DNA from 2 places in the Rhizobium sp. RAF56 genome. Region 2 is predicted to be linked to the other one. Evidence: predicted binding sites of a transcription regulator. Region 2 holds the regulator's gene; the other holds the start of a gene.
The links. Region 2 encodes LexA, which represses DNA repair genes until DNA is damaged. Its sites were predicted from a motif close to TGTTCNNNNTGTGTTCNG; they were not measured.
Positions count from the first base shown of each region.

Region 1: the regulator LexA is predicted to act here: its motif matches at 9,598-9,615, upstream of AB4048_RS16760 (ATP-dependent helicase).

Region 1 covers NZ_JBFRDU010000018.1:66,377-78,732, forward strand. The annotation lists gene AB4048_RS16720 (ABC transporter ATP-binding protein) at 1-523, shown strand, start outside; gene AB4048_RS16725 (branched-chain amino acid ABC transporter permease) at 527-1,414, shown strand; gene AB4048_RS16730 (branched-chain amino acid ABC transporter permease) at 1,437-2,405, shown strand; gene AB4048_RS16735 (GMC family oxidoreductase) at 2,529-4,124, shown strand; gene AB4048_RS16740 (hypothetical protein) at 4,297-4,722, opposite strand; gene AB4048_RS16745 (hypothetical protein) at 4,741-4,980, opposite strand; gene AB4048_RS16750 (enoyl-CoA hydratase/isomerase family protein) at 5,402-6,472, shown strand; gene mmsB (3-hydroxyisobutyrate dehydrogenase) at 6,515-7,396, shown strand; gene AB4048_RS16760 (ATP-dependent helicase) at 7,456-9,525, opposite strand; gene AB4048_RS16765 (SMP-30/gluconolactonase/LRE family protein) at 9,804-10,679, shown strand; gene secD (protein translocase subunit SecD) at 10,779-12,356, opposite strand, start outside.
Region 2 covers NZ_JBFRDU010000003.1:97,619-109,974, forward strand. The annotation lists gene AB4048_RS03715 (FtsB family cell division protein) at 1-221, opposite strand, end outside; gene eno (phosphopyruvate hydratase) at 368-1,642, opposite strand; gene kdsA (3-deoxy-8-phosphooctulonate synthase) at 1,790-2,635, opposite strand; gene AB4048_RS03730 (VOC family protein) at 2,632-3,519, opposite strand; gene lexA (transcriptional repressor LexA) at 3,835-4,551, shown strand; gene AB4048_RS03740 (ComEC/Rec2 family competence protein) at 4,545-6,971, opposite strand; gene gltA (citrate synthase) at 7,265-8,554, shown strand; gene lpxB (lipid-A-disaccharide synthase) at 8,582-9,760, opposite strand; gene AB4048_RS03755 (LpxI family protein) at 9,757-10,638, opposite strand; gene lpxA (acyl-ACP--UDP-N-acetylglucosamine O-acyltransferase) at 10,641-11,456, opposite strand; gene fabZ (3-hydroxyacyl-ACP dehydratase FabZ) at 11,460-11,921, opposite strand; gene lpxD (UDP-3-O-(3-hydroxymyristoyl)glucosamine N-acyltransferase) at 11,914-12,356, opposite strand, start outside.

The DNA of each region.
Region 1 (12,356 bases), on a different contig from region 2:
CATCGCCTTCGCCGGCGGCGACATGATGGCGGTACCGCTGCACAAGACGGCGCACAAGGGCATCGGCTTCGTGCCGGAAGAGCGCGGCATCTTTTCGAGCCTGAGCGTATGGGAGAACCTGATGCTGCCGCCGGTCGTTGCCGCTGGCGGCATGACGCTCGACGAGATCTTCGAGCTGTTTCCCAATCTTCACGAGCGTCGCAACAGCCCCGGTACCAAGCTTTCCGGCGGTGAGCAGCAGATGCTTGCCATGGCGCGCATCCTGCGCACCGGGGTGCGCATGCTTCTGCTCGACGAGCCGACCGAGGGGCTGGCCCCCGTAATCGTGCAGCGCATCGGCGAGGTGCTGAAGAAGCTGAAGGCGCGCGGCATGACCATTCTTCTGGTCGAGCAGAATTTCCGCTTCGCAAGCCGCATCGCCGACCGCTTCTATCTGATGGATCACGGGAAGATGGTCGCTGAATTTCCGGTCGCGGCCCTGCCGGAGCGCATGGATACGCTGCACAAGGTGCTGGGGGTATAGGACATGGCGACGATCTTCGGCATTCCCCTGCAGGCGCTTTACGGGCAGCTTTTGATCGGCCTCATCAACGGCTCCTTCTACGCGCTCCTCAGTCTCGGCCTTGCGGTGATCTTCGGTTTGCTGAGGATCATCAATTTCGCCCATGGCGCCCAGTATATGCTCGGCGCCTTCGCGGCCTATCTGCTGCTCGCCTATGGTGGCGTCGGCTATTGGCTGGCGCTCATCCTCGCTCCGCTCATCGTCGGGCTGCTCGGCGTCGTCATCGAGCGGCTGTTCCTGCGCCGGCTCTATGGCATCGATCCGCTCTATGGCCTGCTTTTCACCTTCGGCCTGGCGCTGACCATCGAAGGCACGTTCCGCTACCTCTACGGCGCGGCCGGCCAGCCCTACGCGCCGCCGGCGGCGCTGACGGGAGCGGTCAACCTCGGCTTCATGTTCTTGCCCGTCTATCGCGGATGGGTGGTGGTCATGTCGCTCATCGTCTGCATTGGCACCTGGCTGCTGATCGAGAAGACGAAACTCGGGGCCTATCTGCGCGCCGCGACGGAAAACACCGTTCTCGTCCAGGCCTTCGGCGTCAACGTGCCCGTGCTCCTGACGTTCACCTACGGCCTTGGCGTCGCACTTGCCGCCTTTGCTGGCGTGCTCGCCGCGCCGATCTACCAGGTCTCGCCGCTGATGGGCTCGAACATCATCATCGTCGTCTTCGCGGTCGTCGTCGTCGGCGGCATGGGTTCGATCATGGGGGCAATTGTCACCGGCTACCTGCTCGGCGTCGCCGAAGGCCTGACCAAGGTATTTTATCCGGAGGCCTCCAACACGGTTATCTTCGTCATCATGGCGATCGTACTGCTCATCAGGCCCGCGGGCCTCTTCGGCCGGGATGCGTGAAATGTCAGAGGTCACCGACACGATGAAATCGAAACAGAGCCACGCGTCGGTCCCCATTCAGGGAGCGTTTCTGGCGGTCGGGCTTGTGCTGCTGGTGCTCGCCCCCTTCTTCTTCTACCCGATCTTTCTGATGAAGCTGCTCTGCTTCGCGCTCTTTGCCTGCGCCTTCAATCTGCTGCTCGGCTATACCGGGCTGCTTTCTTTCGGCCACGCGACGTTCTTCGGCGGTGCCGCCTATTTCACTGCCTTCACGGTCAAGGAGTGGGGCTTCCCCCCCGAACTCGGCATCCTCTCGGGCGTTGTGGGCGCGGCTCTCCTGGGACTGGTGATGGGCTTCTTCGCGATCCGCCGCCAGGGCATCTATTTCGCGATGATCACGCTGGCGCTGGCGCAGATGTTCTACTTCTTCTGCCTGCAGGCGAAATTCACCGAAGGCGAGGACGGCATCCAGTCGGTGCCGCGCGGAAAGCTTTTTGGGCTGATCAATCTCGAAAGCTCGACAGCCATGTACTACGTGACGCTCGCCGTCTTCATCATCGGCGTTCTGGTGATCTGGCGCTTCGTCAACTCTCCCTTCGGCATGATCCTGAAATCGATCCGCGAGAACGAGGCGCGCGCAGTCTCGCTCGGCTATTCGGTCGCGCGCTACAAGCTCGGCGCATTCGTGATGTCGGCGGCGCTCGCGGGGCTTGCGGGCGGCGTAAAGGCGCTCGTCTTCCAGTTCGCGACGCTCACCGACGTCGCCTGGCAAATGTCCGGCGAAGTCATCCTGATGACCCTGCTCGGCGGCATCGGCACCCTCATCGGCCCGCTCTTCGGCGCAGGCTTCGTGGTGGCGCTCGAAAACTATCTCGCGACGTCCGAATTTCCGGTCACCATCATCACCGGCATCGTCTTCATGGTCTGCGTCCTCATCTTCCGCCGCGGCGTCGTCGGCGAATTCTATGCCTCGAAGCTCGGCCGGCTGCTGGGCTTCGAGTACCGGCGCTAGAGCAGATGAATCGCAGATCCGCTCTATCTTTTTGTTTTCACGCAGTTCCGGACGGAAACCCGTTTCACGCTTTTCCTGGGACTGCTCAAAGGCCCTGCGGCGAATTCTGAGGTAGTATGGGCCATGGATCGTTTCGACTACATCATCATCGGCGCCGGCAGTGCCGGCTGCGTGCTCGCAAACCGCCTATCCGCAGATAGAACGAACCGGGTTTTGCTGCTCGAGGCCGGCGGCAGCGACAATTATCACTGGATCCACATCCCGGTCGGCTACCTCTACTGCATCAACAACCCGCGCACGGACTGGTGCTTCACGACGGCCGCCATCCCCGGGCTCAACGGCCGGGCGCTGATCTACCCGCGCGGCAAGGTGCTGGGCGGCTGCTCCTCGATCAACGGCATGATCTATATGCGTGGCCAGGCGCGCGACTACGACCTGTGGCGCCAACTCGGCTGCGAAGGTTGGGCCTGGGACGACGTGCTGCCCGCCTTCATGCGATCGGAAGATTATTACCGCGGCGGGGACGACGCGCACGGGGCCGGCGGCGAGTGGCGGGTCGAAAAGGCGCGGGTGCGCTGGGCCGTGCTCGACGCGTTCCAGCAGGCAGCCAAGGAGGCCGGCATTCCCGAAACGCCCGACTTCAACCGTGGCGACAACGAGGGCTCCGGATATTTCGACGTCAACCAGCGCTCCGGCATCCGCTGGAACACGTCAAAAGCCTTCCTGCGCCCGGCGACGAAGCGGCCAAATCTGACGGTGCTGACCAAGGCTCAGGTCCGCCGGCTGCTGATCGAGGGGGATGCCGTGGTCGGGGTCGAGTACCAGCATGACGGCGTCGCCAAGCGCGCCGATGCCACGAAGGAAACCGTTCTGTCGGCCGGCGCGATCGGCTCGCCGCACATCCTTGAGCTTTCCGGTATCGGCCGGGGCGATGTGCTTCGCCGGGCCGGCGTCGACGTGCTGCACGAGGTGAAGGGGGTCGGGGAAAACCTGCAGGACCATCTGCAGCTGCGCATGGCTTACAAGGTCAGCGGCGTGCCGACCCTCAACGAAAAGGCGAGCAGCCTGTTCGGCAAGGCGGCGATCGGGCTTGAATATCTCGTCCGCCGTTCCGGCCCGATGGCGATGGCGCCGAGTCAGCTTGGCATATTCACCCGCTCCGGACCGGACAAGGAGACCCCGGACCTGCAATATCATGTCCAGCCGGTCTCGTTGGACAGGTTCGGCGATCCCGTTCATACCTTTCCGGCGATCACCGCAAGTGTATGCAACCTCAGGCCGGAAAGTCGCGGCACGGTGCATGTGACGAGCCCGGATTTCGCCGCGCAGCCCGCGATCGACCCAAACTATCTGTCGACGCCGCGCGACCGCGAGATTGCCGCCCGTTCGATCCGCCTGACGCGGAAGATCGTCGCGCAGCCCGCCTTCGCCCGCTTCAAGCCCGAAGAGTTCAAGCCTGGCCGCGCCTTCGAGAGCGAGGCGGACCTGGAAAAGGCGGCCGGCGATATCGGCACGACGATCTTCCATCCCGTCGGCACCTGCCGCATGGGCGGAGATCGGGAAAGCGTCGTCGACCCGCGCCTGAGGCTGAGGGCACTGAAGCGGCTCAGGATCGCCGACGCGTCGGTGATGCCGTCGATCACGTCGGGCAACACCAATTCGCCGACGATCATGATTGCCGAAAAAGCGGCGGAGATGATCCTCGCCGACAACCGTTGAAGCAATTCCGCGAAAAGTGTGAAACGGTTTTCCGTCCGGAATTGCGAGGTTCTGTGGCAAATGCCGCCCGGTTCGGGTCCAAAAAATGGATGCTCCCCTGGCGTTTCGGGTTGCGTGTTCGACGAGAGATAGTTGGCCGTGGTTCAGCTATCATGTCGGCAGGAGAAGCAGTCTAAAAGCCCGAAAAGAGCTCGGTCACTTTCTGCCTCAGTTCGTCGGGCAACCGCCCGATCACGGGGCCGATATTGTCCTTCTGCCGCTTGTCGAAAAACGAGGGAGACCACGGAAGCCCGGTCATCTTATTCGTTACTACAAGGGTTTCCAGAAACAGCCCGCATTGCTTCAAATGAACTGGATCGTCAATGATAAAACCATGTTCATCGAGCAGATCGATCTGCTTGGTGCAATACACGACTTTCACCCAGGGCATCTCCCCACCGTTTTGCACAGCAACAAAACCTGCGGCCCTTACAATGCAAGGACGGGGGTACGGACCAGGCCGGGCAGGCTTTTCGGCATGAGGATACGCACACCAAACAAAATCCCACTTCTGAGGAAGTGGGACGTTTTCAACCCGATAGGGCGGCTTGAGCTTCACGCTTTATTCGAAGCTTGATCAACCATTCACAACTCTGAATTCGCCAAGCGGGCCGTAATTTTCCTCGATAAGCGTCTGGAGTTTCTCGAAATAGTTGGGGTCGTAGTCTGGACCAACTTGATGCTTGCGCTGATACTCCAAGGAAAAGAGATCTTCATCCGGGCCACGCTCGCTCCGAACCTTGGCCACGCCGAATGCTTCGGTCGCATCACGGTACGAGCCGTACGATAGGTACGTAGCAATCTTGCGCTGGGCCATTTTGTCTCCAAAAGCCGCATCACCTAGAAGCGGAACGTTCAGTTACCAAGACGAGTTCGACACGTCCAAGCAGTACCGACATAGCAGAAAATCGCGAGATTTCGCCTCCAGTTTCGTCCTTTACCTTCCAAGAAGATGCCGATCTTGTCAATGTCTTGCTAGGATACTGCGCCCAAGCACACCTTAGCGAATTCTCGCCGGGGAAAAGATAAGTGGCGATATCCCGTTCCTGAATACCTCGACGTCCGAACCACTTTCGCGGAAGGAAATTATTGCTGCGAGGAGGCTGCGATCTACGCGGATTAAGGCTTGTGGCGCCATGGCTGAAACCCACTCCGCGCTGCATCCGTTTTTCTTATGTTATTTGCTACATAGTTCCCTCCGGGTTTGCGCAGCAACGAAATAAACAGCGAGGATGCCGATGGATGCGAAGAGAGCGATCAGCGAAACGGACGACGTCATCGTCGAACGCCGAGGTTCGGCCGGCATCGTTCGCCTCAACAGGCAAAAGGCGCTGAACAGCCTGACCTTGCAGATGGTACGGGTGATTGCGGCAGCGCTGGAAGCCTTCGCGGCGGATAGCGGCGTTGCGAGCATCGTCGTTCTCGGGGAGGGAGAGCGCGGATTTTGCGCTGGCGGCGACATCAGGGCGATCTATCGCAGCGGAAAGGAAGGGACCGACGAGGCCGCCGCCTTCTGGCGAGAGGAATTTCGCCTGAATTATGCCATCGCCACCTATCCGAAACCCTATGTCGCGCTGATGGACGGCATCACCATGGGCGGCGGCGTCGGGCTTTCGGCCCATGGCAGCCACCGTGTCGTCACCGAGCGCACGCGGCTTGCGATGCCTGAAACCGGTATCGGCTATTTTCCGGATGTCGGCGCCACCTGGCTTTTGTCGCACGCGCCGGGCGAGGCCGGAACCTATATGGGCCTCACCGCGCTGGATATCGGCGCTGCGGATGCGATCCACGCAGGCTTCGCCGACCATTGCGTGCCGTCCGAGAGACTGCCGGCGCTGGTCGATGCGGTTGCAGCGCTTCCCCCCTCGGCCACGGCACTCGACGTGCATCGGGCGATCGCGGAGATGGCGAGCGACGCCGTCGGAGGTCGCCTGGAAGCCCATCGCCCCGCCATCGATCGCGCCTTCGCGCACGATACCGTCGAGGGGATCGTCGAAGCGCTTGCCGCGGCGACGGACACCTTCTCAAGCGAGGCGCAACGCGTCATCGCCACCCGCTCGCCGACGAGCCTCAAACTGACGCTGCGGCTGCTGCGCGCCGGCGCCAAAAGCGCAAGCCTTGCCGAATGCCTCACGCGCGAATTCGGCGTCGGCCTGCAGATCCTTGCGAACCCGGATTTCTACGAGGGCGTGCGCGCGGCCGTCATCGACAAGGACCGCAATCCGAAATGGTCGCCGGCGAGCCTTGGGGAGGTCGGCGAGGCGGATATCGAGCGCTTTTTCGCGCCTGCGCCGCAGGCGTTGTTTTAGGACTACAGCGAACAGGTCGATCGAACGGGAGGAAACGTGGCCATGACACGCATCGCATTTATCGGGCTTGGCAACATGGGCGGGCCGATGGCCGCCAATCTCGTAAGGGCCGGCCATTCCCTGACCGGGTTCGATCTGTCGCACGACACGCTGAAGGCTGCTGAGGCAACGGGCGTGAAGCCGGCGAGTATCCTGAGCGAGGCGCTCGCCAACGCGGAAGTCGCGATCACCATGCTGCCGAAGGGCCAGCATGTGATTTCCGTTTGGAGCGATATTCTGCGGGCGCCGGCAAAGAACATGCTCATTATCGATTGCTCGACGGTCGATGTCGAAAGTGCCCGCCAGGCGCATGCGATGGCGAGGCAGGCGGGCTGCCTCTCCCTCGACGCGCCCGTATCCGGCGGGACCGGGGGCGCTGCCGCCGGCACGCTCACCTTCATGGCCGGCGGTTCGCCGGAGAGCTTTGCGCAGGCAAAGCCGCTCCTCGAAGCGATGGGCAAGCGCATCGTTCACTGCGGCGAGGACGGGGCGGGGCAGGCCGCGAAGATCTGCAACAACATGATCCTCGGCATTTCCATGATCGGCGTCTGCGAGGCCTTTGCGCTCGCCGAAAAACTCGGCCTTTCGCACCAGGCCCTGTTCGATGTCGCCTCCACGTCCTCCGGCCAGTGCTGGTCGCTCACCACCTATTGCCCGGTGCCGGGGCCTGTACCGGCCTCGCCCGCCAACAATGGCTACAAGCCGGGTTTTGCCGCCGCTCTGATGCTGAAGGATCTCAAGCTGGCGCAGGAGGCGGCGTCCGCGAGCGGTGCCGTGACCCCGCTCGGGGCAGAGGCAGCGCAGCTCTTTGCCCTTTTCGAAAAGCGCGGCAACGGCAACCGCGATTTCTCCGCCATCATCGAGATGTTCCGCGAGGTCATTTAGGCTCAGAAGATTTGCGCAATTCGGGAGGGAAACCGCTTCCCACTTTTCCTGGAATTTGCCTAGCGCCACATGCCGCGCATGCGCGCGCCGACGTCGACGCGGACCTGACGCGCGTGCGCGGCGGCAGCGCTTTCCGCTCTGGCAAGTGGCCAGCCGCAGACCTCGAAGAACTGCAGTAGCGTCGCCGGAATGAAGCGCGAGCGCGAGGCGTAGACGTGGCGGTCGCCCTGCGCGTTCTGCCCGTGGGTGAAGAAGCGTTGCGGCACCACGAGATCGAGGCCGTCCTTGGCGCGTGTCATGGCGACGTAGAGAAGGCGCCGCTCCTCCTCGATCTCGGCGCTGGTTCCGACGCCGAGATCGGACGGTATGCAGCCGTCGACGACATTCAGCATGAAGACCTTCGTCCACTCCTGGCCCTTGGCCGAATGAATGGTCGAAAGGATGAGATAGTCCTCGTCGAGGAGCGGCACGCCGGCCTGGTCGCTGGTGGCATCGGGCGGATCGAGGGTGAGTTCGGTGAGGAAGCGCTCACGGGAGGGATAGCCGCCGGCGATCTGTTCGAGCTGGATAAGGTCCGCCTGGCGGGTCGAGGCGTCCTCGTGCAGACGGTCGAGATGCGGCTCGTACCATTGCCGCACCAGGCCGATTTCGGCCGGCCAGCCGGCCTTGCCGGTCTTCAGTTCGCTGAGCGTGGCGACAAAGCTTTTCCAATCCTCGCCCGAGCGAGGCGGGGCCGGCAGCGTGGCGAGCGCTCCGAGCGGATTGGTCTCCTCGCCGATGGCGTCGAGAACCCGCTGCGCAGTCGAGGGGCCGATACCGGGCAAAAGCTGCATCAGCCGGAAGCCGGCGACGCGGTCGCGCGGGTTCTGGGCGAAACGCAGCGCCGCCAGCATGTCCTTGACATGGGCGCTGTCCAGGAATTTCAGCCCGCCGAATTTGACGAATGGGATGTTGCGGCGCGTCAGCTCCACCTCCAGCGCGCCGCTGTGGTGCGAGGCGCGGAACAGCACCGCCTGCTGCTTCAGCCGCGTGCCGCCCTCGCGGTTTTCCAGGATCTGGTCGGCGACGTAGCGGGCCTGGTCGGCCTCGTCGCGCACGGTCACCAGCCGCGGCCGGCTGCTGGATTGCCGTTCGGTCCAAAGGTTCTTGGTGAAGCGCTCGGAGGCAAGCTCGATGACGGCGTTTGCGGCAGCCAGGATCGGCTGGGTCGAGCGGTAGTTTCTGTCGAGCGTGACGACATTGGCGGCCGGGCTGAAGGAAGCGGGGAAATCGAGGATGTTGCGCACGGTCGCGGCGCGGAACGAGTAGATCGATTGCGCATCGTCGCCGACGACGGTGAGCCCTTGCCCGCCCGGCTTGAGCGCCATCAGGATCGAGGCCTGCAGCCGGTTGGTGTCCTGATATTCGTCGACGAGCACGTGGTCGAAGCGCCCGGCAATGTCCTCCGCGATCAGCGGCTCGTGAACCATATGGGCCCAGTAGAGCAGCAGGTCGTCGTAATCGAGCACGTTCTGCGTCTGCTTGGCCTCGACGTAGGCCGCGAAGAGTTCGCGCAGCTGCTTCTCCCAGGCAGCTACCCAGGGAAAGGCGTCGCGCAGGATAGTTTCGAGCGGCGCTTCGGAATTGACCGCGCGCGAATAGATCGCAAGGCAGGTGCCCTTGGTCGGAAAACGGCTTTCCATTTTCGAAAAACCGAGTTCGTGCCTGACGAGGTTCATCAGATCGGCGCTGTCCTCGCGATCATGGATGGTGAAGGCGGGGTCGACGCCGATCTGTTCGGCATAGTCGCGCAAGAGCCGCGCGCCGATGCCATGGAAAGTACCCGCCCAGGCGAGCGCATCGGCCATGACGGCGGCGTTCGGCCCCAGGACCTGGCCGCAGATACGCTCGACCCGGCGCGCCATCTCGGCGGCGGCCCGGCGGGAAAAGGTCATGAGCAGGATACGGCGCGGATCGGCGCCCTTGACGATCAGGTGCGCGACGCGGTGCGCCAGCGTATTGGTCTTGCCGGAGCCGGCACCAGCGATGACGAGGAGCGGCCCGGCGATGTGGCTGCCGTCGATTTCCGTGCCATGCTCGACGGCGAGGCGCTGCTGCGGATTGAGCTTTTCGAGGTAGGCGGCGTTCATCTCAACTCCTCAAGCGGCCGGATGAGGCCGCGGGCGATCCGCATCAAGGAATCACGTGGGGAACCGCCCGGGTGTTCGATAAATGTTCCGGCGAGGGCGGCCTGTCAAGACGAAGGCGGAACCCGCCCGGTTCTTTCGGGTCGGCTGAAACAACGTTGGCGAGCAACGCATTAGCCTGGGGAGGCGATCATCTCTTTCGCCGCGACATCGTTTACAACCCATCGGGTTAAGGCTAGCCTTCTCTCCCAAGCAACCGACAGCGTCGAGGACACTTCGGTATGAACGAGACGATCGCAACCGCGTTGCACCAGCCCGACGGGTTGGTCGCGTTGAAAGACGGTGGCGTGGCACTCGTGGAGGCCGAGGCCGGCGGCGGGGCACTCATCATCATCGGCGCGCAAGGGGTCCGGCACGAGATCTGCAGGGTCGAGGGGCATCCGATCGGGCTCGCAATCGATGGCGATGGCTGCTTCTGGGTCGCCGGCGGACCGGGAAACACGGTCGTGCGGCTGTCGCCCGACGGCCAGATCCTGAAGACGATCGCGGGAACGAAAGACCAGCCGTTCGTGTTGCCGAAAAACCTTGCCTTCGGCCCTGACGGGCTTCTCTATATGAGCGATTGCGGCGTCCGCCTCTCCGATCTCGTCGATGACGCCGATATCCGTCCCGACTATTACGACGCCGCCTACAACGGCCGCATCTATCAGATCGACCCGCAGGCGGGGCGGGTGCTTCGCACGCTGGCGACGGGCTTGCTGATGGCCAACGGCGTTGCCTTCGACGCCGAGGGACTGCTCTATTACAGCGAGACGCTGACCGGCACCGTGTACCGCCAGGTCATCGGCGGCAAGCCGCAAACTTTCGCGCACGTGTCGCGCTCTCAGGTGACCGGGGGCCTGAAGGGGCCAGCCGGCCTCGCCTTCAATCGCAGCGGCATGCTCTATTGCGCGAAGTATGGCGAGGGGGACATCTGTCTGATCGATCCGACGGGAAAGATCGTCGGGCACATCCCGACCAACGGTCGCCTGCCGGACGATATCGCCTTCACGCAGGATGGGAAATACGCGCTGATCGCCGAACACGAGCACGGCGCGCTGGAGAAAATCCCCGTACCAAGCCCCGGTGGCCTGCCGTTGCACACGCCGGCGCTTTAAAGCAGTTTCAGGAAAAATGTGAAACGGTTTTCCGGAACTCTAACCGGGGGTGGGGGAGGCGTGCCCGGCGAACCGGACACGCTGTCTCAAGAGTTTACTCTAGGCGGCCGGAGCCCGCTTCGACTTTTCGTCCTCGATGGCTGCTGCCTCGGCCGCATGGCTGCGGTGGCGTTGGCGCCAGTCGCCGAGGAAGAGCAGGATCGGCGCTGCGATGAAGATCGACGAGGCGCCGGCGACGAGAATGCCGAAGACCATCGGGATCGCGAAGCTCGAAACCGCGCTGCCACCCCAGATCGCCATTGGAACGAGAGCGAGGAAGGCCGTCGCATTGGTATAGAGGCTTCGCGCCAGGGTCTCGTTGATCGACTTGTCGATGATCTCGCGCAGCGGCATCGACTTGTAGAGGCGCATGTTTTCACGCATGCGGTCATAGACGACGACCTTGTCGTTCACCGAGTAGCCGACGAGCGTCAGGATGGCGGCAATCGCCGTCAGGTTGAAGTCGAGGCCGGTGATCGCGAAGAAGCCGATCGCCTTGGTGACGTCGAGCACCAGCGTGACGATGGCACCGACGGCAAACGGCCACTCGAACCGGAACCAGATGTAGAAGAGCATCGCAAAGCTGGCGATCACGACCGAGAGGATACCGGCCCAGGCAAGCTCGCCCGAGACTTTCGGGCCGATGACGTCGGTGCCTTCGACGGTGGCCCCCGGGTCGATCTTGGCGACCTCGGCCTTCAGCTTGGTCACCGCTGCCGTCTGCGCCTCTTCGCCGCCGTCCTGCCGTTGGGCACGAACGAGAATGCTGTGGTTGTCGCCGAAGGACTGCAGCGAGATTTCACCAAGGCCGAGGGTGTTCAGGCCTTCGCGGAACGTCGCGAGATCCGCTACCTCCGAGGTCTTCACCGACATCTGGATGCCGCCGCGGAAATCGACGCCGTAGTTCAGGCCCGGATGAATGAAGAGCACGACCGAAGCGATGGAAAGCAGCGCCGAAACGGTTACGCCGAAGAAGCGCGCCTTCATGAACTGGATGTGCTTGTCATAGGGGCTGAATGGGATCAGCGGCTTGATGTTCATCACCTTCAGCTTGCGGCGGCGGGTGATCTCGATCATCGCGACGCGCACGAACGCGACCGAGGTGAACATCGAGATGATCAGGCCGAGGCCCATGGTCACGGCAAAGCCGCGAACCGGTCCCGAGCCGAAATAGAACAGGATCGCGGCAGCGATCAGGGCCGTCATGTTGCCGTCGATGATGGTCGAGTAGGCGCGCTTGAAGCCGGTATCGATGGCGGCAAACGCACTCCTGCCCTTACGCGTCTCTTCGCGGATACGCTCGTTGATCAGGACGTTCGCGTCGACCGCAAGGCCGATGCCGAGAACGACACCGGCGATACCCGGCAGGGTGAGCGTTGCGCCGACGAGCGTGAGGGCCGAGAACGTCAGGATCGTGTGGATCAACAGAGCCACGTTCGCCAGGATGCCCCACGTTCCATAGAGAATGAAGATGAAGGCCGCGACGAGGATAAAGCCGACGATGCCCGAATAGATACCCATGCGGATCGCGTCGCCGCCGAGGTCGGCGCCGACGGTGCGCTCTTCGATGACGGTTAGCTTGGCAGGCAGCGCGCCTGCGCGCAGCAGGGCTGCAAGCGTCGTAGCGCTTTCGGCGCT
Region 2 (12,356 bases):
TCACTTAGTAGTGACACGGCCTTTTCGAGATGTTCGCGCTTGGCGACGAGCACAGCCAATTCGTCGGTGCGCACGAGGCGCTGGCGCTCGAAAATCTCCGTCGCACGCAGACCGTAGTCGCCGTGGATGCAATGATAGCCGAAATAGGAAACAAAGGCGATCGCGATCGCCGGAAGAACGAAACGGCCGAGCCTTCTCTTCTTATGATACTTTGTCCACATGCTCGCCTGCTTGTAACGCCACATCTTCCAGAGGCGACATTAGCCACGAGAGATTAACCGTCCGTTGACTCTAGCGGGCGCGCAAACAAAAACCGCGCCCGGAGGCGCGGTTCAGGGGTCTACAAGATCCGGAAATCTCTTATTTATCAGCCGCGAAGAATGGAGCGGCCGGCATACTGTGCCTGCGGACCAAGCGCTTCCTCGATGCGGATGAGCTGGTTGTACTTGGCAAGACGATCGGAGCGCGACAGCGAACCGGTCTTGATCTGACCGCAGTTGGTGGCGACCGCAAGGTCGGCAATCGTTGCATCTTCCGTTTCGCCCGAGCGGTGCGACATGACGGCGGTGTAGCCTGCCTTGTGGGCGGTTTCGACGGCGTCCAGCGTTTCCGTCAGCGAGCCGATCTGATTGACCTTGACGAGGATCGAGTTGGCGACGCCCATGCGGATGCCGTCGCGCAGACGCGCGGAGTTGGTGACGAACAGATCGTCACCAACCAGCTGCGTCTTCTTGCCGATCAGGTCGGTCAGCGTCTTCCAGCCATCCCAATCGTCTTCCGCCATGCCGTCTTCGATCGAGATGATCGGATACTTCGCGGCGAGCTCCGCGAGATATTCCGCCATGGCACCCGGTTCAAGCGTGCGGCCTTCGCCTTCAAGCACGTACTTGCCGTCCTTGAAGAATTCCGTCGAGGCGCAGTCGAGGCCGAGGAACATGTCTTCGCCGGGCTTGTAGCCGGCCTTTTCGACCGCCTTCATGATGAAGTCGAGTGCTGCCGGGGCGCTTGAAAGGCCGGGCGCAAAACCGCCTTCGTCGCCGACATTCGTGTTGTGGCCCTGCGCCGACAATTCCTTCTTCAGAACGTGGAACACTTCCGAGCCCATGCGCACCGCATCGCGCAGCGTCTCGGCGCCGACCGGCAGGATCATGAATTCCTGGAAGTCGATCGGATTGTCGGCATGGGCGCCGCCATTGATGATGTTCATCATCGGCACCGGAAGCAGGCGGGCATGCGCGCCGCCGACATAACGGTAGAGCGGCAGGTTGGCGCTCTGGGCGGCCGCCTTTGCAACGGCGAGCGATACGCCGAGAATGGCGTTGGCGCCGATCCGCGACTTGTTCGGCGTGCCGTCGAGCTCGATCATGATGTTGTCGATCTGGATCTGGTTTTCAGCATCCATGCCGCCGATGGCATCGAAGATTTCGGTGTCGATGGCCTCGACCGCCTTTTCGACGCCCTTGCCATGGTAACGGCTGCCGCCATCTCGCAGTTCGACTGCTTCATGGGCGCCGGTCGAGGCGCCCGACGGCACGGCCGCGCGGCCCATGCTGCCGTCTTCCAGATAGACGTCGACCTCGACGGTCGGATTGCCACGGCTGTCGAGAATCTCGCGGGCGATGATGTCGGTGATGGCGGTCATGATAGCTTCCTGCTCGCTGGTGGTTAAATCGATTGAAATCTGTCTAGAGCGGCCCAGCGGAATTTTCAATGCCGCGTTGCCGTGACGAAAAGCGTTCCTGCCGCCTAAACGAGTTTCGTGTCAGACGTTTGAACGCAATTCCAGTTTTCAGCCCTTGGCGATGGCATCGAAGGCCAGCAGCTTTTCCAGAAGCCGCGGCATATCCTTCAGATGCACCATGTTCGGCCCGTCGGAGGGCGCGTGATCCGGATCTTCGTGCGTTTCGATGAACACGCCGGCAACGCCGACAGCAACGGCTGCGCGCGCCAGCGTCTCCACGAATTCGCGCTGCCCGCCGGTCGAACCGCCCTGGCCTCCCGGCTGCTGCACGGAATGGGTGGCATCGAAGATTACCGGAGCAACCATTGCCGCCATGATCGGCAGCGATCGCATGTCGGACACCAGGGTATTGTATCCAAACGACGCGCCACGCTCGCAAAGCAGAATGTTCGGATTGCCGCTTGCATTGAGCTTTTCGAGGACATTCTTCATGTCCCACGGGGCGAGAAACTGGCCCTTCTTGACGTTGATCACGCGACCGGTCTTGGCGGCGGCAACCAACAAATCGGTCTGGCGGGACAAAAACGCGGGTATCTGCAGCACGTCCACGGTCTTGGCGACGACGGCGCATTGCTCTTCGGTGTGGATATCGCTCAAGACCGGAAAGCCGAACTCCTTTTTCAGATCGGCGAAGATTTCCATGGCACTATCGAGCCCGATACCGCGCTTGCCCGATAGCGATGTGCGGTTCGCCTTGTCGTAAGACGCCTTGTAGACCAGACCGATCCCCAGCTTGCCGCAGAGTTCGCTAAGCGCACCTGCCATCATGAAGGAGTGATCCCGGCTCTCCATCTGGCAGGGACCTGCAATCAGCGAAAGCTTGCCGCTGTTCGAAAACAGAACGCGAGAAGCGCCCTCGCCTGCGACGACTTCGGAATTTGTCGGATGGCTCATTGTGTCTCCTCGAAAGCAAACAGAGCGCCCTGGCCGAGCGCTGCCTTGATGACGATGCGATTGCCCGCGCGCGTGTGGGTCACGCCGTTAGCAGTCAAATGCGCCGCTGTCACGGAAAGATCGCGGACGCGAAAGAGAATCGCCCTTGCGCGCAAACCCGGGTCCGTCTGGGCGATCCTGAGATCATAGAAGGCTTCGAGCGCTTGCGGCGTCATGACGGCCAGGCGAACGTTTGCCGTCTGAACCGACAGCCCGAATGAATGTTCTTGAACCTTGGCGCCGCCGCAGGCCTGCGAGAGGAAGCCGGCAAAGGCTTTAGGATCCCGAGTGGAAAGCGTTACCTCGGCCATGCCGGTGGTGCCGTTGGCATGCCGCTCCAGCGCACTGCGGTCCGACGGAAGAGGATTGGTCCGCTCGCAGCAAAAAGCAAGGAAATCAGGCGCGCGCAGGTCCGCGGCAAAGGCTAAGCGAAAGCCCGCCACCGATTGCGTCTCGTCGGGCATGCGCACTGGCCGCGAAAACTCGAGCAGCCGGCCGGCCGAAATCGCATTTGCACGAAATCGCTTGTCGTCGGCCGCTGCGTCGGCCGTACCGAACGCAATGGCGGAGAAGCCCTCTTCCCCTTGCCGGAACCGAAAAGCCAGGTCGCGCGCCGTAAAAACGTTACCTTCGGCAGCGCTCGCCACGGTTCGCTCGTGATCGGCAACGCCGAGCGGCTCAAGATAAGTCTGGTCGGCGAGGAATACGCAGGCGTTTTCCGTTCCGAAGGGATGAAGCGCGTCGGCTGCGACCGTAAAGCCAAGCTTACCCAGCCTCTCGCGCGCCGAGGCAATGCTCATTGTCGGCAACACCAGATGGTCAAGCGGATGTGGCGACGAGCTCATGCCCTGCTCCCTCAATCGTCTTCCTCAAGCCTTCACGTGTGGTAGCGTTTGCGCCTTTCCGCGACCCGTTTCAAGCCCAAAGGCTGCGGTGGCAACACCGATACTCCGAATCGGATTGATGACTTGCCCGCCAAGATTTCTGACCGCGTGTGCCAAGAGACCGCGAGAAACGCCCGCAGGCGGCACCAATCGAGCATGCGAAGGTGAAATTCATCATCAGCGCGACCATCTTCACGAAAATTTAAGCACTTGCGGAACACATATGGAACATATAGTGTCCGTTCTGGATTTGTTTCACGATTGGGGCCTCATACAATGTTGACTCGCAAGCAGCAGGAACTGCTACTTTTCATTCACGAGCGAATGAAGGAATCCGGCATACCTCCCTCTTTCGATGAAATGAAAGACGCCCTCGACCTGGCGTCTAAGTCCGGTATCCATCGGCTCATTACCGCGCTCGAGGAGCGCGGTTTCATTAGGCGGCTTCCGAACCGGGCCCGAGCGCTCGAAGTCATCAAGCTGCCTGAGGCCTACAGCCCCAGCATGCAGCCGCGGCGCGGGTTTTCGCCGAGCGTCATCGAGGGAAGCCTCGGAAAGCCGCAGCCGGTAGCGCCCGCCGCGACAAAAACCGCCGACAACGGCAACAATTCGGTTTCCGTTCCGGTGATGGGACGGATCGCAGCCGGCGTGCCGATCTCGGCCATACAGAACAACACCCATGATATCGCCATACCCGCCGACATGTTGGGCTCCGGTGAACATTACGCGCTGGAGGTCAAAGGCGATTCGATGATCGAGGCCGGGATCTTCGATGGCGACACGGTGATCATTCGCAATGGCTCCACCGCCAATCCCGGCGATATCGTCGTGGCTCTCGTGGACGACGAAGAGGCTACGTTGAAGCGCTTCCGACGCAAGGGTGCCTCAATTGCACTCGAGGCCGCCAATCCGGCTTATGAGACCCGCATCTTTGGGCCGGACCGCGTGAAAGTTCAGGGCAAGCTGGTAGGGCTCATTCGCCGTTATCACTGAGCGGTGAAATCGGGGTCCGTCTTGAACGTTCCCGAACGCCAGTCATAGGCTCGGTGGATGTTCCAGGCTCTCGCGATTCCATCGAATGCTGTCGTGGCGATGGGGTTTCCCGAGCCGACATCGATTTCCACCGATCCCGAGCGTCTTAGGCTCGTGGCGCTGAAAATCCGGGCGCCGGTGCGGCAACGGTCCAGTTTCAATCTCGCCGGGGTGACGACGATATCGGCGGTATCACAGGCAGGACCGAGATAGGCGGCTTGGTTGATGGTGATCAATATCTGTGCATTCGACAGCAGTGCGGCGCACCACTCCCGTCCGTTGCAGGCAAACCCGCCATCTGGGACCACATCCAGCGCCCGCTCCATTTCCTGACGGACGATTTGCCGTTGCGCGGCATCCAGCGCGACCCGACCCTGGCGCTTGCTGGCACGCGGAAGAGCAAACATGTCCCCGAGCATGCGTGGTGGCTGCCACGCATCGATTGCCAGCGCACGCTGCCACTGCTCGAAAATGAAATCCGGCGGCCGTTCCCGATTGGGCGCCAGGCGGCCATCTCGCCAGAGCGCAACCAGGTCGCCGTCCTCCGCGATCATCACATCGGGAGGCGGCCGGCCGGGTATTGCAGCGGATAGTGTGACGACGGCAACGATGAGCAGCACTCCAATGTGCCGGAGGCGCGTCCGCAGAAGCCCCATCAGGAGGATGCCGGCAACGACGGCGGGGAACAGCCAGGGCGGCAGCCGGGCGAACGGCACGTTCCCGCCCCAGGCTGCGACGGTCTTCGCGATCGCAATCACCGCATCGAGGCCCAAGCCGGTGATCTTCCAAGGTACGGCATCCAAGCCAAAGGGCATCAATAGCATCGCCAGCATGCCGACCGGCATGACGATGACGGAGACGATCGGCATCGCCGCCAGATTGGCAACAAGGCCGTATGTCGCCAGCCGGTGAAAATGCTCGATGGAGAAGATCGCCGTGGAGGCCCCGCCGATGAGCGAGGTCATCGCAATTCCGGCAAAGAAGCGCCCGGCCGCTTTGATCGGCCAAGGGGTTGGCAACGGAATGATCGTGCGCTCGCGACTGGCCCGCCTTGTCCAAAGCCTGTAGCCGGAGACGAGGGCGAGCGTCGCGGCAAAGGACATTTGAAAGCTCGCCCCGAGCACCTCCGACGGCGATAGCGCCAGGATGACGATTGCTGACAGCGCAACGTTTCGCAGACTGACGGATGGCCGGTCGAGCAGGACCGCCACCAGCATGATCGCCATCATCACAAAGGCGCGCTCGGCCGAAACGCCGAATCCGGAAATGAGATAGTAGGCGGTCACCGTCATAAGTGCGCCAACGGCCGCGAACTTCTTGATCGGACGCGCCTGCGCCACTCCCGCGAAGAGACTGAGCGCGTGGCGCAAGCCGACGTAGAAAATGCCGGCCGAGAGCGCCATGTTCAGCCCCGATATGGCGATGATATGCGCTAGCCCGGAGACCCGCAGCGCATCGATCGTCTCCGGCGAGATGGCGCGCCGCTCGTCGTTGACCAGCGAGGCGGCAAACGCGCCGGTGTCGCCCGGCAGGATGGCGCGGATGCGATCTCCGATCCGTTCGCGCAGGGTCGTCAGTTTCCGTTCGAGGCTTGCGACAAGCGTCGCGTCCTCCATGTCTCCGTCTGGAGACATCCTCTGTGGCAATCCGTAGAAGAAGCCATTTGCGCCGATGCCGTCGAAATAGGCGTCGAAGGCAAAGTCGTGGAGATTGGGCAAAGCAGGGCCGGCAGGTGGAATGAGGCGCGCCCTGCCCCGTACGATATCTCCGGGAACGAAGGGTTCCTGCTTTCCCCGCGCAAGGACCGCGACGCGCGACGGCGAACGTCTCAGCGCCGGCGCCTCCGTCGCCGTGACGGCAACGAGATAGCGCCAACGGCCGCGATCGTCGATCTCGCGGCGCTCGACACGCCCGGTGATCGTGGTCGTGACCGGAACGTCCAGCATGAAAGTTCCCGTTCGCCAGGTTTGCCATTGGGCAAGGAGCATGCCGACAAGCACCAGCATCGCGGCGAACAAAAGGTGGCGCGAAACGGCGCTGGCTTGCCTTTTCACGGCAAGGCTCGCGGCTGAGATCACAACTCCCATGACGATCGCGGCGGTCGGAGGATCGTTGCCGGACTTGAACCAGATGATCGCGCCGCAGCCCATATAGACTGGCGCGAAAAGCAAGGCGCGCCCATGCGCGGCTTCTTCCTGCAATAGCAGGGCAAGTGCTTCGGAAAACGCCGCTCGCGCCAGACGAGCCCTACTTGCCAGCGGCACACGGTCCTGCGTGCGGACCCCGCGTTCCAAGGGAACGGTCAGCGCTGACCCGCCTGTCCTCGGCGGCGGCAGGTTGAAGCTCGTTACCTGCCTGTCTCGCGCTTCGGTGTCGGGCATAGCCGCTGTCAGTCGATGTTCAAGATCCCTAGAAACTTGCAACTATTGATCGAAATTTTCAACAAAAATCGATTGGGTCACCGGTTCGATAAAAGCCTTTCCCAACCGCCGCGACGCTGCTTGTCCATCCTCTCGGAAGAGCAGATATTGCAGTGCCCAAAAGTTGATGACGCGATGCACAAATAGGCGCCACGGTAACTTGGCATTAGCTTCGTGATCATATAGCAATCGGTGGACGCTTAACCATTTGGCGCTTTTTGTGGCGCCAACCCGCCAAATCTTGGAGGATCAGCATGACGGAACAAAGCGCGAAACTACTGTGGGGCGACACGTCGGTGGACTTGCCTGTGAAGGCCGGCACCATCGGCCCCAGTGTCATTGATATTGGCGCCCTTTATAAGCACACCTCTTCTTTCACTTACGATCCTGGCTTTACGTCGACAGCTGCCTGCGAATCCAAGATCACCTACATCGACGGCGACGAGGGCATTCTGCTGCATCGCGGCTATCCCATCGAACAGCTGGCCGAGCATGGCGACTTCCTGGAGGTCTGCTATCTCCTCCTTTATGGAGATCTCCCGACCGCCGCGCAGAAGAAGGACTTCGACCATCGCGTCACGCACCACACTATGGTGCATGAACAAATGTCGCGCTTCTTCACCGGCTTCCGCCGCGATGCGCATCCGATGGCCGTCATGTGCGGCTGCGTCGGCGCGCTTTCGGCCTTCTACCACGACTCCACCGATATCACCGATCCGCATCAGCGCATGGTTGCCAGCCTGAGAATGATCGCGAAGATGCCGACGCTGGCGGCGATGGCCTACAAGTACCATATCGGCCAGCCTTTCGTTTATCCGCGCAACAATCTCGACTACGCGTCCAACTTCTTGCACATGTGTTTCGCGGTGCCTTGCGAGGACTATGTGGTCAATCCGGTTCTGGCGCGCGCGATGGACCGTATCTTCATCCTGCACGCCGATCACGAACAGAACGCCTCTACGTCGACGGTCCGTCTCGCCGGTTCCTCCGGTGCCAACCCGTTTGCCTGCATCGCAGCCGGCATTGCCTGCCTTTGGGGCCCGGCTCATGGCGGCGCCAACGAAGCGGCGCTGAACATGCTCACCGAAATCGGCTCGGTCGACCGAATTCCGGAATACATCGCCCGCGCCAAGGACAAGAACGACCCGTTCCGCCTGATGGGCTTCGGTCATCGCGTCTACAAGAACTACGATCCGCGCGCCAAGATCATGCAGCGCACCACGCATGAGGTGCTCGGCGAGCTTGGCATCAAGGACGATCCGCTGCTCGACGTTGCCATGGAACTTGAGCGTATCGCGTTGACGGACGAGTATTTCATCGAGAAGAAGCTTTATCCGAACATCGACTTCTACTCCGGCATCACGCTGAAGGCGCTCGGCTTCCCCACCACCATGTTCACCGTGCTGTTCGCTCTTGCCCGCACCGTCGGCTGGATCGCGCAGTGGGCGGAAATGATCGAGGACCCGCATCAGCGCATCGGCCGTCCGCGCCAGCTCTACACCGGCGAGCCGAAGCGCGAGTACTTGCCCGTATCGAAGCGCTAAACCGCTCTGAGACAACAAAAAACCCGGTCAGAAACGACCGGGTTTTTTTCTTGCCAGCAGGTCCAGCAGGATGGCCGCCGCGTGTTCGCCCGGCGGCGTTTTCGTCTGCATCCGCTCCCACACCAGGTCGAAGCCATCAAGCATCGCCTTGCGCTGCAGGCTATCCTGCGAGAGGCGTTCGAGCCAGCGGGCAAGCACGCCGGGGCGCACCATCTCGTTGATCTGCTCCGGGACGACGATATAGTCCGCGATCAGGTTGGGAAGCGCGGCCGTCCAAGCTTTAATCCGCTTGTGGATGAGCTTGACAATCCAGTCGGTGCTGTATGTCGAAATGACCGGAACGCCGGCAAGCGCAAGCTCCAGCAGCACGGTGCCCGAGGCGGCAACCGCCGCGTCGCCCTCGGCAAAAGCCGCCCATTTGGCTTCCTGACCCACCACGATTTCCGGCCTGATGGTCCAATGCGCCGTCAGGCTCCGTACCAGTTCTGCCCGGTGCGGAACGGTCGGCAACAAATAGCGGACGCGATTGTCGCGCCGGGTCAGCTCTTCGACCGTTTTCTCGAACGCCGGAAGCAGCCGATTGATCTCCGCCCCCCGAGAACCCGGCAACAGCAAGATGGTACGTTCGCCGCCCGCCGGATCAAAACCGCGGCGCGACCGCTCGAGACGGGTTGCGATTACATTCTTGTCCGTCGCCAAGCGGTGGCCGACATAGGTCGTTGGCGGACCGCCGAGGCGCGCCATGAAATCCGGCTCGAACGGCAGCACGGCAAGCACATGGTCGACATAGCCGAGCATTTGCTGCGCGCGATATTCCTTCCAGGCCCACACACTCGGACAGACGTAGTTCACGATCGGAAGATCGGGCATTGCGGCGCGAACGCGCTTGGCGACGCGATGGGTGAAATCCGGGCTGTCGATGATGACAAGCGCGTCTGGCCGGGCAGCGACGATTGCAGTCGCCGTCTGGCGAATGCGGGAGAGAAGCTTCGGAAGCTTCACGATGACCTGGGTGAACCCCATGATCGAAAGCTCTGAAAAATCGAACAGCGAGCGCAGCCCCTGCGCCTCTAGCGCTTCGCCCCCGACGCCGACGAGTTCGACGTCAGTAGCGGTGCGCTCCCTCAAGGCGGCGACGAGATCAGCGCCCAGCAGGTCACCGGAAACTTCGCCAGCTATGATCGCGAGCTTGAGAGTAGCGCTCACATATACCCTTTCGCGCTGAGACCGCGGTCAATGCCACACAGGAATATGCCCTCCCGGTCCGCAGCCGCGATCAGGGCTTCCCGGTCAAGAAGGAGCGCCCTGCCCGCCTCGACCGCCACGCCGGCCAATCCGGCCTTCTTCGCGTTGAGGATCGTGGAGACCCCAACCGACGGCAGGTCGGCGCGGATATCCTGTTGCGGCTTGCACATTTTCACGAGAACGCCACGGCGGCGCGGTGAAATGCGCCCTTCTGCCCGGAGGCTCGCCACGCGTTCGATCATGCGATCCGTTCCCTCGACGCCTTCGAGCGCCACGATGCGCCCGCCGACGCTGACCGCGCCCTGACCGACATCGAGGAGGCCGAGTGCATCGGCGGCTTTCACGGCCTGGCGGATATCGTTCAAGTCCTCTTCGGACGGCCCATGCTTACCGAGCGCTCCGGTGGTCGCAAGAAGATCCGGAGCGATCTCGTGCGCGCCGATGACGCGGCGGCCTTTGCGTTCCAAAAGGCCGATGACCATCTGCAGCACGGCATTGTCGCCCCCCGACAGAAGAGTGCGGACGATGCCCGGCACTTTCGCGAACGAGCGCCAGGTTGCGCGGATCTCGCGCCACTCCGGCCGCTTGGCCACGCTGCCGGACATTACGATGCGGTGGACGTCATATTTCTCGAAAAGTGCCTCGAAGCCGGCAAAATCGCCGACGCCCAGGACCACATGGTCGAAGTCGCTCCAGTCGCGATCCGCCTCGTTTTTTAGGGCAACGATGACGGGATTTTCTCCGGCGCGGCGCGCGGCGGCCGCCACGTGAGCCGGCAGAAAACCGCTACCGGCGATGATTGCCAATCTTCCCTTGCCGTCTTCGGCGCTCGCGCCCACCGTCACGCCTTGTTGCGGTTCGGCGAGGAGATCGCACGCTCGCTGTCGACGGTGATGAAATCAATGATTTCCATCGCTTGCTTGCAGTCCACGTATTCGTCGCGGATCGCCGCGGCATTGGTGCGGATCGAGCCTTCGCCCTCAAAGATCGACTTAAAGGCGCGACGAACCGTATGGATCACCGCACGTTCGATCCCGGCACGGGTCATGCCGACAACGTTGAGACCACCGAGAATACCCGGATTGCCGTTCAACATGCCATAAGGGATCACGTCGTAGTTGACGGCGGAAAGGCCGCCGATGAACGCGTGCCGACCTACACGAGCGAATTGGTGCACGGCGCAGCCGCCGCCGAGAATGGCGCGATCCTCGATCGTAACATGGCCGGCGAGCATCACGTTGTTCGACATGATGACGTTGTTGCCGACGCGGCAATCATGCGCGACGTGCGAATTGGCCAGAAAGAGATTGTTGTCACCGACGATGGTCTTGCCGCCGAAATCGGCCGTACCGGTGTTCATCGTGACGCCCTCACGGATCGTGCAGTTCTCACCGACACTTAAAGTCGTTTCTTCACCACCGTGATGAATGCTCTGCGGGTCGCCGCCGACTACGGCCATCGGAAATATGCGGGTGCCCTTGCCGATCGTGGTGAGCCCGCTCACCACGACGTTCGACAACAGCTGGACGTTCTCGTGAAGCACGACCTTCGGCCCGACATAACAGAACGGACCGACGACCACGCCCTCCCCGATCACCGCGCCGTCCTCGACGACCGCAAGCGGATGGATACGAGCGCTTTGTGCTATTCCAGTCATTATTCAGTCCTTGTGTACGATCATCGCACCGATATCGGCCTCGGCAACCAGTGTGCCGCTGACTTTCGCATCGCAATGGAACTTCCAGATGTTGCCTCGCTGCTTATGCTTGACGACATGGAACTCGACCACATCGCCTGGCACGACGGGCTTGCGGAAGCGCGCATTGTCGATCGTCATGAAATAAACGAGGTTCCCGACCTCGCCCTGTTTGCGCGCGCAGATGGCGCCTGCGGTCTGGGCCATCGCTTCGATCAAGAGAACGCCGGGCATGATCGGGGCGCCGGGAAAGTGTCCATTGAACTGCGGTTCGTTCACCGTAACATTCTTGACGCCGATTGCCGAGTTGTCGCCGTCGATCTCGATGATCTTGTCGACAAGAAGAAACGGGTAGCGATGCGGCAACAGCTTCATGATCTCGATGATGTCAGCTGATCCGAGCGAGGCCTTCGTTTCCTCAGTCATCCTTGGTTACCTCGCCTTTTTTCTTGCGGCCTTCGGTCTTAGCCATGGTCTCTGCCAGTTCTCTCAAGAAATCCTTGATCGGGCGCGATGGGACGCCGCCATAGCGCTGTCCCGCTGGAATGTCGTTGATCGTGCCGCTGCCCGCCGAGAGCTGGACGCCGTCACCAATGTTAATGTGGCCCGCGACGCCTGCTTGTCCACCGATCTGGACGCCATTTCCAATCTTCGCACTGCCGGCAATGCCGACCTGGCTGACGATGGCGCTATGCCGACCGATGTGAACGTTGTGGCCGATCTGGACCTGGTTATCGATCTTGGTGCCTTCGCCGATCACGGTGTCGTCCATGGTACCGCGATCGATCGTCGTGTTCGCACCAATCTCGACATTGTCCTGGATGATGACGCGGCCGATCTGCACGATCTTCAGCATGCCGC